Regions from separate parts of the Streptomyces sp. NTD91 genome, predicted to be linked through region 4. Evidence: riboswitches for the same ligand, from Rfam matches in the RefSeq annotation. Region 4 holds a riboswitch; each other region holds the start of a gene.
The links. A riboswitch is a leader RNA that binds a small molecule or an ion and turns the genes downstream of it on or off. The one in region 4 is predicted to bind cyclic di-AMP.

Region 1: linked by a shared signal. The riboswitch ahead of AC5WRT_RS21445 (M23 family metallopeptidase) and the one ahead of AC5WRT_RS00435 (transglycosylase family protein) in region 4 are both predicted to bind cyclic di-AMP.
Region 2: linked by a shared signal. The riboswitch ahead of AC5WRT_RS03745 (C40 family peptidase) and the one ahead of AC5WRT_RS00435 (transglycosylase family protein) in region 4 are both predicted to bind cyclic di-AMP.
Region 3: linked by a shared signal. The riboswitch ahead of AC5WRT_RS10860 (C40 family peptidase) and the one ahead of AC5WRT_RS00435 (transglycosylase family protein) in region 4 are both predicted to bind cyclic di-AMP.

Annotation. Positions count from the first base shown of each region.
Region 1 is NZ_JCAJZW010000020.1:117,410-121,285, forward strand. It holds gene AC5WRT_RS21440 (M16 family metallopeptidase) at 1-740, shown strand, start outside; cyclic di-AMP (ydaO/yuaA leader) riboswitch at 950-1,109, shown strand; gene AC5WRT_RS21445 (M23 family metallopeptidase) at 1,122-1,868, shown strand; gene AC5WRT_RS21450 (GntR family transcriptional regulator) at 2,067-2,753, shown strand; gene AC5WRT_RS21455 (HPr family phosphocarrier protein) at 2,902-3,183, opposite strand; gene AC5WRT_RS21460 (bifunctional acetate--CoA ligase family protein/GNAT family N-acetyltransferase) at 3,361-3,876, shown strand, end outside.
Region 2 is NZ_JCAJZW010000002.1:236,646-240,521, forward strand. It holds gene pcrA (DNA helicase PcrA) at 1-2,115, opposite strand, end outside; cyclic di-AMP (ydaO/yuaA leader) riboswitch at 2,326-2,494, shown strand; gene AC5WRT_RS03745 (C40 family peptidase) at 2,501-3,655, shown strand; gene AC5WRT_RS03750 (tellurite resistance/C4-dicarboxylate transporter family protein) at 3,815-3,876, shown strand, end outside.
Region 3 is NZ_JCAJZW010000007.1:122,972-126,847, reverse strand. It holds gene AC5WRT_RS10870 (ATP-dependent Clp protease proteolytic subunit) at 1-593, shown strand, start outside; gene AC5WRT_RS10865 (hypothetical protein) at 601-906, shown strand; cyclic di-AMP (ydaO/yuaA leader) riboswitch at 1,369-1,498, shown strand; gene AC5WRT_RS10860 (C40 family peptidase) at 1,502-1,975, shown strand; gene AC5WRT_RS10855 (hypothetical protein) at 1,982-2,131, opposite strand; gene AC5WRT_RS10850 (ATP-binding protein) at 2,379-2,816, opposite strand; gene AC5WRT_RS10845 (helix-turn-helix domain-containing protein) at 3,030-3,876, shown strand, end outside.
Region 4 is NZ_JCAJZW010000001.1:94,752-98,627, reverse strand. It holds gene AC5WRT_RS00440 (transglycosylase family protein) at 1-569, shown strand, start outside; cyclic di-AMP (ydaO/yuaA leader) riboswitch at 747-919, shown strand; gene AC5WRT_RS00435 (transglycosylase family protein) at 924-1,610, shown strand; gene eno (phosphopyruvate hydratase) at 1,959-3,245, shown strand; gene AC5WRT_RS00425 (FtsB family cell division protein) at 3,382-3,858, shown strand.

The DNA of each region.
Region 1 (3,876 bases), on a different contig from region 4:
TCACCGGCGTCGACCTGGACGCGCTGCTCGCCGACACCCTGGGCGCCTGGACCGGCACCTCGGGCGAGCCGCGGCCCGTGCCGCCGGTGACCGCCGACGACACCGGGCGCGTGGTCATCGTGGACCGGCCCGGCGCCGTCCAGACGCAGCTGCTCATCGGCCGGATCGGACCCGACCGGCACGACCGCGTGTGGCCCGCCCAGGTGCTCGGCACGTACTGCCTCGGCGGCACCCTCACCTCCCGACTGGACCGCGTCCTGCGTGAGGAGAAGGGCTACACCTACGGGGTGCGCGCCTTCGGGCAGGTCCTCAGGTCCGCGCCGGACGGGACGGGTGCGTCGATGCTCGCCATCAGCGGCTCCGTGGACACCCCCAACACCGGTCCCGCGCTGGACGACCTGTGGAAGGTGCTGCGCACCCTCGCGGCGGAGGGCCTGACCGACGCCGAGCGGGACGTGGCGGTGCAGAACCTGGTCGGGGTGGCGCCGCTGAAGTACGAGACCGCGGCGGCCGTGGCGAGCACGCTGGCCGACCAGGTCGAGCAGCACCTGCCCGACGACTTCCAGGCGACGCTGTATCAGCGGCTCGCGGCCACGGGCACGGTGGAGGCCACGGCCGCCGTCGTGAACGCCTTCCCGGTGGACCGCCTGGTGACGGTGCTGGTCGGTGACGCCTCCCGGATCAAGGCACCGGTGGAGGCGCTCGGCATCGGCGAAGTGACCGTCGTGGCGGCCGAGTAGCCGCCATGCGCGCCCGGGGCTCCGACGGTCCGCGGACCGTCGGAGCCCCGGGCTGTTCCACTCCCTTCCTCAGATGCCCGATTTGAGGCGGAGGTTGCGTGTCTGCCCTGTGGGATGCGCAACAAAGGCCCCGCTTCGTTTGGGATTCGGAAGCGGGTTTCCGTAGCGTCGTGCGGGCTGTTCGTCGGCAGTGCGCGTACCCGCGGCACCGGACAGCATCGCCGAGTCCCCGTACGGCGCGAGCCAGGGGAGCCGGGGACCCACGTCCCTGGGGTGAATCGGGCGCCCGCGCGAACGGTGTGGGGCCCGTAGGAGACCTTCCTGCTCCGAACCCGTCAGCTAACCCGGTAGGCGAGAGGGAAGGAAAGGACAAGCCACTCCATGGCGTTCACGTGCGCCACCGGGAAGCACCGCAAGCCCGGCCGGGTCAAGCGCACCTCCGCTCAGGCGGCCGGTATCGCGGCCCTCACCACCACCGGTGTCCTCGGCGCCCTCGCCGCCTCCCCGGCGCTCGCCGCCGAGAACACCGTGGAGCAGACCGGCCTCACCCCGGTCCTCACCGTCAGCGACGACGTGGCCGAGCACATCGACGCGCAGGCCGCCGCGCAGAAGCGGGCCGCCGAGCAGAGGGCGGCCGAGGAGGCCGCGGTCAGGAAGGCGAAGCAGGAACGGCAGGCCCGGGAGCGCGCGGCGCGCGAGGCCGAGCGCAGGCGCCTGCTGAACACCTTCGTCGCCCCGATCGCGGACTCCTACGTCTCCACCGGCTACAAGGCCAGCAGTTCCCTGTGGTCGTCCGGCTCGCACACCGGCATCGACTTCCACGCGGCAGGCGGCACGCCCGTCCACGCGGTCGGCTCCGGCACCGTCGTCTCCACCGGCTGGGGCGGCGCGTACGGCAACCAGATCGTGATCAGGATGGCCGACGGAATGTACACCCAGTACGGCCATCTGTCGTCCATCGGCGTCTCGGTCGGCCAGCGGGTCGTCCCCGGCCAGCAGATCGGCCTGTCCGGCGCGACCGGCAACACCACGGGCCCGCACCTGCACTTCGAGGCCCGTACGACGCCCGACTACGGCTCCGACGTCGACCCCGTCGCCTACCTCCGCAAGCACGGCGTGAACGTCTGACGCCCCGGCGACGGCGGACGCGGCCCCGGCCCACCGGCCGGGGCTTTCGCCGTTTTCCCACCGGCTCCGCCCCGGTCCGCTGACCAAAAAATATCCATTGCTTCCGGCCCGCCGTCGGAAATTCCGGCTCATTGGAATAGAGTCACGGAACGGGCGTCCATCGTCGGCGTTTCACGGGGATTAAGGCGGAGGTCGGGCATGCGTATTCCGGCGCACTCGGTGTGCACGGCGATCCGGGACGACATCATCGCCGGTGTGCACGAGCGCGGCGGCCGCCTCACCGAGGAAGTCCTGGCCCGCCGCTACGGCGTCTCGCGTGTCCCGGTCCGGGAGGCCCTGCGCACTCTGGAGGCCGAGGGCTTCGTCGTGACGCGCCGGCATGCGGGCGCGTGCGTGGCCGAGCCGACCGAGCAGGAGGCCGTCGACCTGCTGGAGATGCGGATGCTCCTGGAGCCGCTCGGGGCCGCCCGGGCCGCCCAGCGGCGCAGCGACGCCCATCTGAAGGTGCTGCGCGGCCTGGTCAGGCTGGGGCAGGAGCGGGCGAGGAGGGGCAACAGCGAGGATCTGCGCTCGCTGGGCGGCTGGTTCCACGAGACGCTCGCCCAGGCCTGCGGCAGCCCCTCGCTGACCGCGATGCTCACCCAGTTGCGGCACAAGATCGCCTGGATGTACGCGGTGGAGGCGCCGGCCAGCCCCGTGGACGCCTGGGCGGAGCACGGCGCCATCGTCGACGCGGTGGCGCGCGGCGACGGCGAACGCGCGCGGGCGCTCACGGCGCTGCACACCGAGCGCACGACGGCCGCGCACCGGCTGCGTTTTCCCCGGGCCGCGGAGCGTGTGAGGACTTCGCAACACGCCGTAAACATGTCGGGCCTCCGGCATTAACACGGACGCCGTATACAAAGAAGAGTAATTCGGTGGTGGTGTATTTCCGCTGCGCGAATTCAGGTGTGTGCGCAATGTGCCCAGAAAAGGGCGGAGCCGCGCCGCCCCGGAAAGGGCGACGCGGCTTCGGTCATCGGCGCGCTGGACTTCAGACCGTCTCGGGCAGTTCCTCGAGGCCCTCGGAGACCAGCTTGGCCAGACGGTCCAGGGCGGCGTCCGCACCCTCGGCGTCGGAGGCCAGGACGATCTCCTCGCCGCCCTGGGCGCCCAGACCCAGGACAGCCAGCATGGAGGCCGCGTTGACGGGGGTGCCGTCAGCCTTGGCGATCGTCACCGGGACGCCTGCGGCCGTGGCGGCTCGGACGAAGATGGAGGCGGGGCGGGCGTGGAGGCCCTCGGCCCAGCCGACGTTGACGCGGCGCTCAGCCATGTGTTGCTGCCCTTCAGTCTTCAGGGTTGTCTAGACCAGTTTCCCACATCGTGAAGCATGCCCGGATCGGACCCGCGTCCTTCCCGGGGCACCGTCGGACCGCGGCCTCGGTCCGACGTGTCGTCCTCCACAGACTGCCCTGCGCCGTTGTCGGACGCGAGCCGTACTCTGGGGCCCATGCAGACCTCGGCGGACCGGAAGGACCGGCACCAGTACCCCGCTCACTGGGAGGCGGACGTGGTGCTGCGCGACGGTGGCACCGCACGCATCAGGCCCATCACCGTTGATGACGCCGACCGCCTGGTCAGCTTCTACGAGCAGGTCTCGGACGAGTCGAAGTACTACCGCTTCTTCGCGCCGTACCCCAGGCTCTCCGCCAAGGACGTCCACCGCTTCACGCACCACGACTTTGTGGACCGGGTGGGACTCGCGGCCACCATCGGCGGCGAGTTCATCGCCACCGTACGCTATGACCGCATCGGCGCCGACGGTGCGCCGGCGTCCGCACCCGCCGACGAGGCCGAGGTCGCCTTCCTGGTGCAGGACGCCCATCAGGGCCGCGGGGTCGCCTCCGCCCTGCTGGAACACATCGCCGCGGTCGCCCGCGAGCGCGGCATCCGCCGCTTCACCGCGGAGGTGCTGCCCGCCAACACCAAGATGATCAAGGTGTTCACGGACGCCGGCTACACCCAG
Region 2 (3,876 bases), on a different contig from region 4:
CCAGGCGCTGCGCATCGCCGAGCGCGTGAGGTAGAGCCGCTCCCGCGCGCGTGTGATGCCGACGTAAGCCAGGCGGCGCTCCTCCTCCAGCTCCTTGGTCTGGCCGAGGGCGCGCATGTGCGGGAAGACGCCGTCCTCCATGCCGGTCAGGAAGACGACCGGGAACTCCAGACCCTTGGCGGTGTGCAGGGTCATCAGGGTGATGACGCCGTCGCCCTCTTCGTCGTCCGGGATCTGGTCGGAGTCGGCGACCAGGGCGACCTGCTCCAGGAAGTCGGCGAGCGTGCCGGCCTCTCCCTCGCCGCGCTCCTGCTCGAACTCCAGGGCCACGGCCGCGAGTTCCTGGAGGTTCTCGATACGGGTCTCGTCCTGCGGGTCGGTGGAGGCCTGCAACTCGGCGAGGTAGCCGGTGCGTTCGAGGACGGCCTCCAGCACGGTGGCCGGTCCCGCGCCCGACTCGACGATGGTGCGCAGGTCCTCCATCAGCGTGTTGAACCGCTTGACGGCGTTGGACGAGCGCGCGGCCATGCCGTACGCCTCGTCCACGCGCTTGAGCGCCTGCGGGAAGCTGATCTTCTCGCGCTGGGCGAGGGCGTCGATCATCGCCTCCGCACGCTCCCCGATGCCCCGCTTGGGCACGTTGAGGATGCGGCGCAGCGGCACCGAGTCCTCGGGGTTGGCGAGTACGCGCAGGTAGGCCAGGACGTCCCGGACCTCCTTGCGCTCGTAGAAGCGGACGCCGCCGACGACCTTGTAGGGCAGGCCGACGCGGATGAAGACCTCTTCGAACACACGGGACTGGGCGTTGGTGCGGTAGAAGACGGCGACGTCACCGGCCTTGGCCTCGCCCGCGTCGACCAGGCGGTCTATCTCGTCGGCGACGAACTGCGCCTCGTCGTGCTCGGTGTCGGCGACGTAGCCGGTGATCCGGGCGCCCCGGCCCGCGTTGGTCCACAGGTTCTTCGGACGGCGGGACTCGTTGCGCTCGATGACCGCGTTGGCGGCCGACAGGATGGTCTGCGTGGAGCGGTAGTTCTGCTCCAGCAGGATCGTCGTCGCGTTCGGGTAGTCCTCCTCGAACTGGAGGATGTTGCGGATCGTCGCGCCACGGAAGGCGTAGATCGACTGGTCCGCGTCACCGACGACGCACAGTTCGGCGGGCGGGATGTCGTACTCCCCGGGCGGGGTGTTCTCGTCGCGCTCGCCGGTGCCCACCAGCTCGCGGACGAGCGCGTACTGGGCGTGGTTGGTGTCCTGGTACTCGTCGACCAGCACGTGCCGGAAGCGACGGCGGTAGTGCTCTGCGACGTCCGGGAAGGCGCGCAGCAGGTTGACCGTCGTCATGATCAGGTCGTCGAAGTCGAGCGCGTTCGCCTCGCGGAGGCGTGACTGGTAGAGCGCATAGGCCTGGGCGAGAGTCTTCTCGAAACCGTCGGTGGCCTGGGCGGCGAAGTCCTCCTCGTCGATCAGCTCGTTCTTCAGATTGCTGATCTTCGCACTGAAGGACTTCGGCGGGAAGCGCTTGGGGTCGAGGTCCAGGTCGCGGCAGACCAGTGCCATCAGGCGCTTGCTGTCGGCGGCGTCGTAGATGGAGAAACTGGAGGTGAAGCCGAGCTTCTTGCTCTCGCGGCGCAGGATGCGCACGCACGCGCTGTGGAAGGTCATCACCCACATCGCGTTCGCGCGCGGGCCGACGAGCTGCTCGACACGCTCCTTCATCTCGCCCGCTGCCTTGTTCGTGAAGGTGATCGCGAGGATCTGGCCCGGGTGCACGTTCCGCTCGGCGAGCAGGTGGGCGATGCGGTGGGTGAGCACGCGGGTCTTGCCGGAGCCCGCACCGGCGACGATGAGCAGCGGGGAGCCGGCGTGCCGGACCGCGGCGCGCTGGTTGTCGTTCAGCCCTTCCAGCAGGGCCGCCGCGTCGAGGACGGGGCGCGGGGCGCCGTCGCGGTAGTGGGTGTCCCGGTCCGGCGGCGTGTCGAACTTCCCACCGAACAGATCGTCCGGCAGCGGCTCCGGAGTGTGATCGTCCTCGGGCGGCGGCGGAGGTTCCCCCTCGTGCCCGCGAGGGGCCTGGAGGTCCGCCAGGAAGCTGTCGTCAAAGAGGCTGCTCATCGCTCTACGAGTCTAGGGCGCCCCGCCGACAACCGGTCGCCGTCCCGGAAAGACGGCCGTCACAGGAGGCACGCGAGTCCCCTCACCCTGCGGAATCACCCGATGACATCGCGGTGATCCCGGCGTCGGATCACAAAAATGTATCGGACATATCACGCACCAACCTTCACACTAGTCACACGAGTTGGCTAGGTTGCCGTCGGGCCGCGTGCGCGGCCTCCGCCGAGTCCGGCGCGCCCCGCGGCGCCCGGAGCCGGGGACCCAACCGATCCCGGGGTGAATCGGCCGACTCCCGACGGGACGACGCCGTAGGGCAACCCTTCCGAACCGCCGCCCGAACCCGACAGCTAACCCGGTAGGCGGCCCATTGGAAGGAGTCGCCTCCTTGGCGTCGCACCGCAAGCCGCGCCCCGGCGGGACCTCTGGAGCGGGCCTCCGCACCCCCGCCCTCGCCACCGCAGCCCTCACCTCCATGGCCGTGTTCTCGCAGACCGCCGAGGCCGCCCCGAGAGCCGATCACGACAAGCCCAGCCTGGAGGAGGTCGAGAAGAAGGTCGACGACCTCTACCGCCAGGCGGAGTCGGCGACCGAGAAGTACGACGCGGCCAAGGAGCGGACCGGCCGGCAGCGGGGACGTGTGGACGCTCTCCGCGACGAGCTCGCCCGGCGCACCGAGCGCCTCAACAAGGCCCGCGACGAGCTGGGTTCCTTCGCCGCGGCCCAGTACCGCACCGGTGCCGCCGCTCCCGACACGGCCACCTTCCTGCTGGCGAACGACCCGCAGGACTACTTCGACCAGAGCCAGCTCATGAACCGGCTGACCTCGCGGGAGAAGAGCGCGGTGGACGCCTACATCGGCGAGCAGGCCGCGACGATGAAGGATCGGCGGCAGGCCGCGGAAGGCCTGCGGACGCTGGACGCGTCGCAGCACGAGTTGCAGACCGCCAAGGCCACCGTGCAGCAGAAACTGGCCTCCGCGCGCGAGCTGCTGTCGTCGCTGACGGCCCAGGAGAAGGCGCGGCTGGCCGCCATCGAGCGGGAGAAGCAGCAGGAGGCGGCACGCAAGGCGGCCGAGCTGGCGAAGCGGCAGGCGGCTCAGCAGCAGACCGGCTCGTCCTCGTCGTCCTCGCCGACGGGGTCGGGCTCCGGCTCGGCCGGGTCCACGACAGCCGGCTCGTACGACACGAAGGCCGAGAAGGCGATCGCCTTCGCCCGTGCGCAGATCGGCAAGCCCTATGTGTGGGGCGCCACCGGCCCGGACTCCTACGACTGCTCCGGTCTCACCCAGGCCGCCTGGAAGGCCGCCGGCGTCACCCTTCCGCGTACCACGTACGACCAGGTCGATGCAGGCACCACGGTCTCGCTGACCGACGCGCGGCCGGGTGATCTGATCTTCTTCTACGACGACATCAGCCACGTCGGCATCTACATCGGCAACGGCATGATGATCCACGCGCCGAAGCCGGGCGCGTACGTCCGCGAGGAGTCCATCTACTACGGCGGCGAGTCGATCATCCACAGCGTGGTGCGCCCCGGCTGACCGGCCCGGTCCGCGTGCACCCCAGGCGCGGTACGGGCATGCTCCGTCCGCACGCGCGCGTGGCCGTTGTTCTCACGTCCATCACGCGCGTGCAGGCGTTTTCCCCTCCCCCCGCGCGCCCTTCCCGGGCGGGGCGCCGCGGCTCCCTAGCATCGGCACATGCCCGGCATTTCAGGTCTGCGCGCGTGGGGGGCGGAGCGGTCCCCCGCGGCCGGGTCCGC
Region 3 (3,876 bases), on a different contig from region 4:
AGCGCGCCGGCGGCACCGTCCGCACGCTCGACCCCTACGGCAGGCTGTTCGAGGACCGGATCGTGTTCCTCGGCACCCCGCTGGACGACACGGCCGCGAACGACGTGATGGCGCAGCTGATGTACCTCGAACACACGGCCCCGGAGCGGGACATCACGCTGTACGTCAACTCGCCCGGCGGTACGTTCAGCGCGCTGACATCGGTGTACGACACCATGCGCTACGTCAGTTGCGACGTGGCGACCTACTGCCTGGGCCAGGCCTCCTCCCAGGCCGCGCTGCTGCTCGCGGCCGGAGCGCCGGGCAAGCGGTTCACCCTGCCCGGCGCGCGCATGGTGCTCTCGCAGCCCCAGCTCGCCGAGCCGGTGCAGGGCCAGCCGAGCGACCTGCTCATCCAGGCCGAGGAACTGGCCCGGATCCGCGCGCTGACGGAGGAGATGCTGGTACGGCACACCGGGCGCAGGGCCGAGCAGGTCCACCGCGACCTGGAGCGGGACCTCGTCCTGGACGCCCCCGCGGCGGTGGCCTACGGCCTGGTGGACGCCATCGTGCCCACCCGGCGGAGCACCCCGGGTGCAGCGGACGCGAGGTGAGCCGCCGATGCTTCCGGACCTGCCGCCGTTGCCCGCACTCACGCGCGCCGAGGGCGACCTGATCGACCGTTACCTGGAGGCCGCCGACCTGCTGGGCCGGGTCAATCCCGCGCACGGTGGCGACACCTATCGCGGACTGCGTGCGGCCCAGGCCCTGGTGCGCAAGGCGGCAGAGCTGCGTGACGCCCTCGCGCTGATGCACCGGCGGGGCGAGACGGAGCTGTACGGGGACACGCTGGCACGGGCTTTGCGGGTGCTGGACGGTGAACGCCGGACCGCGCGCGTCGCGCTCCCGCCGGACGGCGGCGGCTGATCCGGACGCCCGACCCGGCCGGACGGGACCCGGGTGTCGACGGGTGCCGCCCGGACGGGAGTTGAAACGGCCCGAACGACGTACCGCCGACCGGTGTATATCCGCCTCGTTCTCCGGGCCTCCCGACTTGCGCTCCACGCCGGTCCGAAGTTCGCGGGAAAGCGCATCGTCCCAGGTCCGGGGCTACGTCCGCGATCTGACGTGGTGTCCGACATCGCCCGGTCCACCCGAACGGGCGAGTGGTGAGCAACGCCACAAATTCCCGGATGCATTGGGATTTTCGGACCGGTGTGGGCGAAGATCCCGTCCGACGACAAGCCCCCGCCACCGCGGCGGGGCGGTCCGGGCGGACGCCGAGTCCTGCCGCCGCCCGGATGACCGGTCGACAGGAGTGGATCGGCAGGAGTGGAGGACCCAGGCAAGACGGGTCGCCGGAACGGATGTTCGTCTGCGCGTCACAGAACCCTCTGTGCGCCGCAGCCGGGCGGAGGTTACGAGCAGCCCTTGGGGTGAAGCCGCGGCAACGCGGCCGGGCAACTTCGCCAGCCCGAATCCGACAGGTCATCCTTCACAGGCGGCTGACGAAGGGTTGCGCATGACTGCGCTCAATCGTGTCCCGTCGCTCATGGCCCGGGCCGGCACGGCCTCGGCCCTCACCCTCGCCGCCGTCGGCGGCTCGATCGCGGTCCCCGGCCTCGCCACGGATGCCTCGGCAGCGACCCTCGCGACGAAGGCATTGCAGGTCGCGGCCTCCAAGAAGGGGGCGCCGTACCAGTACGGGGCCACCGGGCCGCGCAGGTTCGACTGCTCGGGGCTGACGCTCTACTCGTTCAAGAAGGCGGGCAAGAGCCTGCCGCGTACCGCAGCCGCGCAGTACAACAAGACGCACCACATCTCCGCCGGCAGCCGCAGGGCCGGTGACCTGGTGTTCTTCCACTCGGGCTCGTACGTCTACCACGTCGGCATCTACGCCGGGCACGGGAAGATCTGGCACGCGCCGAGGACCGGGGACGTGGTGAGGCTCCAGAAGATCTGGACCAGGAGCGTCTGGTACGGCCGGGTCAGCTGACCCCTGTCAGGTCCGGAGCGGCTCCAGCAGCAGGGCCGCTCCGCGCACCGTCGGCGCCACCCCGGTGCCCGCCTGGAGCCCACGGGCGGCCCGGGGCCGGCGGCGCGCGCAGCCGACCCGGTGTGCGCGCACGGCGACGGAGCACGCAGGCGCCACACCGGCCCTCCCCCAGAACAACACCTCCCGTCCGGCCCGGCCCGAAGGCTGCCGTTGCCGTGTCGGCCGGCTAGGGCGTGTTTCGAAAGTCCCGTCTGGTCCGCGACGCCTGGCACGGCACCTCGCCGCGTTGTCGGGATCGTCCACGTACGCCCGGTACGAGGACGACCCTCCGCCTTGCGATGCACCGCACCAGACGCCGCGGACCCCGCCCTCCGGGCGGACGACGCCACTTTCCAAACACGCCCTAGTGGGACCGTTCCGCCGGGACGATCCAGGGGAGTTCGATGGAGACCGTCTTGCCGCCCTCACGGGTGGGGCGGACACGGAGCCTGCCGCCGCACTCCGCGGTGAGCCAGCGGATGATGACCATGCCGCGCCCGTTGTCCTGCTGGACGGCGGCGGGCAGTCTCTTCGGGAAGCGCGGGTGACTGTCCGTCACGCCGATGCGGAGGTGTTCGTCGCAGTCCAGGGCGATGTCGACCGTGAAGGTGGGTGATTGACCGAAGGTGTGCTGTACGGCGTTCGTGGCGAGTTCGGAGACGATGAGTCGCACTGTGTCGGCCACCTCGGTGTCCGACGGCAGGCCCCACTCCGCGAGCGTGCCCACGACATACGTGCGGGCCGCGGAGACCGAGGCGGGATCGCTCGGCAGAGTGACGGATGCTTCCAGATGGTCTGCCATGGCGACGTCGTCCCTTTCCCACGGGCCCGCAGTCCGACACGGCGCGGATGGTTCGAGTACGGTCCCGGACTGGTGCTTGCTCGTCAGCCTGCCACCACCGGGCCGGTCACGGGGAGCGATCCACCAAGATATGCATATATCTGTCGCTCGAAGCGGTGAACTCTCCTACGCGAGACCGTATCCGGGCGGTCCGGAAGGAGTAAGGAGGAGCCCATGCAGAACGGGCCGGCAGTGCGCCGCCGCAAACTGGGTGCCGAACTGCGCACGCTGCGTACCGGTGCCGGGCTCACGAGCGGTGAGGCGGCTCGGCTGGTCGGCTGGCACCAGTCGAAGGTCAGTCGTATCGAGACCGGTGCCAGCGGCGTGAAACCAGCGGATGTGCGGTTACTCCTCGACGCCTACGAGGTGTACGACGGACAACTGCGCGAGCTTCTGCTGATGCTGGCGGGCTCCGACGACACCGGCGGCCGGCACCGCTGGTGGCACGCCTACCGCGGGGTGCTGCCGCCCACGTACCGGGACTTCATCAGCCTGGAGTCGCAGGCGAGCGCGATGCGCACCCTGGAGACCACGGTCGTGCCCGGCCTGCTGCAGACCCCCGAGTACGCCCGCGCGGTGACCCGGGCGGCCGTGAAGAACCTGGACGAGGAGGGCCTGGACGCGCTGGTGGAGGTGCGGCTGGCCCGGCAGGACGTGCTGCGCGCCGACCCCCCGCTGGTGCTGAGCGCGGTGCTGGACGAGGCGGTGCTGCGGCGCGAGGTCGGCGGCCCCGAGGTGATGGCCCGGCAGCTGGAGCGGCTGACGGAGGCGGCCCGGCTTCCCCAAGTCCGTCTCCAGGTACTGCCGTTCGACGCCGGGGCGCATGTCGGCCTCACCGGGCCTTTCGTTATTTTCTCATTTCCGAGCACTTCCGATCTGGACGTGGTTGTTCTTGACCAGTTGACGAGTAGCCTCTACCTGGAGCGGAAAGAAGACCTCATGGCCTACTCGGAGGCCTTCGACACCCTTCGGATGCACGCCCTTTCACCCGAGGACACGTTGGATTACATCGCCGGGATAG
Region 4 (3,876 bases):
CGGGCCACGCGCCCGGCTCGGACTCCTCCGGCTCCGACTCCTCCAGCCCCTCCTCGGGCGCGAGCGGCACGCCCGCCCCGAGCCCCGGTGGCGATGCCACCGGGACCCCGGATCCGACCGGTTCCGCCGGAACCAGTACCCCCAAGCCGGACAAAACTCACGAGTCCGCCTCGCAGGGCGACGGAAGCTCAGAGGGGGGCGCCGGGTCTTCCACCGCGATGCCCGGTGCTGACAACTCGGACAATTACCAGCAGAGTGCCGGTTCTTGGAGCCTGGTCGACACCGGAGCGCTCGGCAGTGGCGGACGTCACCGTGGCGCGAGTGCGGACGAAAGCGTGACAAACGGTCAGGGCGACGCCTCTTCCGGCCGTCACGCCGGCCACGGACCGGACACGTACACCGTCCGCGAGGGCGACTCCCTCGCCTCCATCGCCGACTCGCTCGGTGTCGACGGCGGCTGGCACGCGCTCTACGAGAGCAACAAGAAGGTCATCGGTGCCGACCCGGACCGCATCGCCGCCGGTCAGACCCTGAAAATCGACGGCGAAAAGGGCGCGGAACAGGACTAGTTGACGCCCTACTTGATCAGTGATGTCCGGTTTGGCGAAAGTGTGGGATGAGTCTCAGAAGCCCTGATCGTCTTTGAAATTCCGCCGACGGCATGTCTACGGTCAGGACCGCTCGTCACCACGAGCCCCGGCAGTCGCACACGCCGAATCCTGCCAGCGGTTGCCCGGGAACAGTCGTCGCGTCAAGCGCCGTAGGCAGGAGCGGGGGACCCAAGGTAAGTGCCGCGCCCAGCAGTTCAGTCTGGACCGGCTAGGGGTGAAGCCGCACCTCGCGCAAGCGGGTGTGCGGCCGGGCAACTCAACCGGCCCGAACCCGACAGCTCACCTCGCAGGCGTCGGTGAGGGGATCGATCCATGCTGTTTTCCGCCAAGGGCAAGCACCGCCGCCCGTCCAAGGCCGTCCGCGTCGTCGCTCTCGCCGGTGTCACCGGCGCCGCCGTCGCCGCCCCGCTGATGGCGGCGGGCAACGCCTCCGCCGCCACCGCCTCCCAGTGGGACGCCGTCGCCCAGTGCGAGTCCGGCGGCAACTGGTCCATCAACACGGGCAACGGCTTCTACGGCGGCCTGCAGTTCACCAACTCCACCTGGGCCGCCTACGGCGGCACCGCCTACGCCCCGCGCGCCGACCTGGCCGGCAAGGCGCAGCAGATAGCCGTCGCCGAGAAGGTCCTCGCGGGTCAGGGCAAGGGCGCCTGGCCGGTCTGCGGCACCGGCCTGTCGAGCACTCCGTACAACGGCTCCGCTCCCGCGGCCTCCACGAAGTCCTCGAGCGGCACCACCACCCGCTCCACCGGCCAGCAGGCCGCCACCCGTTCCACCACGCGCACGGCCCCGTCGGCGAACAAGACCGTCACCACCGCGACCGGCACGAAGGTCAAGAAGGGTGACGGCGAGTACAAGGTCGTCAAGGGCGACACCCTCAGCTCCATCGCCGCCAAGCACGGCGTGCAGGGCGGCTGGCAGAAGCTGTTCCAGCTGAACAAGGACATCGTGAAGAACGCCGACCTCATCTACCCGGGCCAGCAGCTGCACCTCAAGTGACAGCCGGGGAGTGACACCCGGCTCTCCGGCCGGGCCCACGGCGCCCTCACAGCCGCCGCCCCGCACGGGAGGCCTCGTGAGGGCCACCCCCCTCCCCACGGGCTCCCCGCCCCGGCGCGTGTTCCCCCGTACGCGCCGGGGCGGGGCTTTTCTTTGCCCGGCCGTTCCCCGCTTTTCTTCCGCACCCCCTTTGTTCCGGCGGTGAACAATGGGTACCGTCTGCGTGTCCCTCCTGTCCACGGGACGGTCGGTCGGTGGCCGGCGCCCCGGGGACGGTTAGGCTCTAGTCGCACGGCGCAGCCGCAAGGCACACGCCCCGCACTTCCAGCGTCACATCCCAAGAAGGAGATGCTCGTGCCGTCCATCGACGTCGTCGTAGCCCGGGAAATCCTGGACTCCCGAGGCAACCCCACGGTCGAGGTCGAGGTCGGCCTCGACGACGGCAGCACGGGTCGTGCCGCCGTCCCGTCCGGCGCCTCGACGGGCGCCTTCGAGGCCATCGAGCTGCGCGACGGTGACCCCAACCGCTACCAGGGCAAGGGTGTCGAGAAGGCCGTCCTCGCCGTCATCGAGCAGATCGGCCCGGAGCTGGTCGGCTACGACGCCACCGAGCAGCGGCTGATCGACCAGGCCATGTTCGACCTGGACGCCACCGACAACAAGGGCTCCCTCGGCGCCAACGCCATCCTCGGCGTCTCCCTCGCCGTCGCCCACGCCGCCTCCGAGGCGTCCGACCTCCCCCTCTTCCGCTACCTGGGTGGTCCCAACGCGCACCTGCTGCCGGTGCCGATGATGAACATCCTCAACGGCGGCTCGCACGCGGACTCCAACGTGGACATCCAGGAGTTCATGATCGCCCCGATCGGCGCGGAGTCCTTCTCCGAGGCCCTGCGCTGGGGTGCCGAGGTCTACCACACGCTGAAGAAGGTCCTGAAGAGCAAGGGCCTGGCCACCGGCCTCGGCGACGAGGGCGGCTTCGCCCCGAACCTGGAGTCCAACCGCGCCGCCCTGGACCTCATCCTCGAGGCCGTCAAGCAGGCCGGCTACGTCCCGGGCGAGCAGATCGCGCTCGCGCTCGACGTCGCCGCGTCCGAGTTCTACAAGGACGGCAAGTACGAGTTCGAGGGCAAGTCCCGCTCGGCCGCCGAGATGACCGAGTACTACGAGGAGCTCGTCGCCGCCTACCCGCTGGTCTCCATCGAGGACCCGCTGTTCGAGGACGACTGGGCCGGCTGGAAGGTCATCACCGACAAGCTCGGTGACAAGGTCCAGCTCGTCGGCGACGACCTGTTCGTGACCAACCCGGAGCGCCTGGCCCGCGGCATCGAGGAGGGCACCGCCAACGCCCTGCTGGTCAAGGTGAACCAGATCGGCTCGCTGACCGAGACCCTGGACGCCGTCGAGCTGGCCCAGCGCAACGGCTACAAGTGCATGATGTCCCACCGCTCCGGCGAGACCGAGGACGTCACCATCGCCGACCTCGCCGTCGCCACCAACTGCGGTCAGATCAAGACCGGCGCCCCGGCCCGCTCCGAGCGCGTCGCCAAGTACAACCAGCTGCTGCGCATCGAGGAGATCCTCGACGACGCCGCGGTGTACGCCGGCCGCAGCGCCTTCCCGCGCTTCAAGGGCTGAGAGGCCTCACGGGCTGAGCCAACGTGGAGTAAGGCCTAGCCAGTCGTACGTACGTCCCCGTACTCGGTCCCGTACCGTGTCCGGGGACGTACGCACGTGTGAAGCCACACCGGCGAAGGGGAGGCGGAGGAGCCAGATGGCCGTGAAGGACCGGGACCGTTTCTCCACCGCGACCAGGCTGCGGCTGCTCGGCGAGCAGACGGCGGCCCGGGTGTACCGCTCCCAGAGCAGGCGTCAGGCCCGCCGCTCCCGGCTCACCGGCCGCGCCGCGCTGCTCGCGCTGGTGCTGTGCTCGCTGGTCGTCGCACTCGCCTATCCGATGCGGCAGTACGTCTCCCAGCGTGCGCAGATCTCCGACCTCCAGCGTCAGCAGCAGCAGGCCCGCAAGCGGGTGGAGCAGCTGCGCGACCTCAAGGCGCGCTGGCAGGACGACTCCTACGCCGAGCAGCAGATCCGGCGCAGGCTGCACTATGTGATGCCCGGTGAGACCGGGTACACGGTGATCGCTCCGGGCCCGGCCAAGCAGTCCCGCGCCGACCGCGGGGGCGCCCGGCGTCCCTGGTACGCGAACGTCTGGGACGGCGTGGACAAGTCCGACGCCTCCGACCAGTAGTCGATGCAGTCATCGATG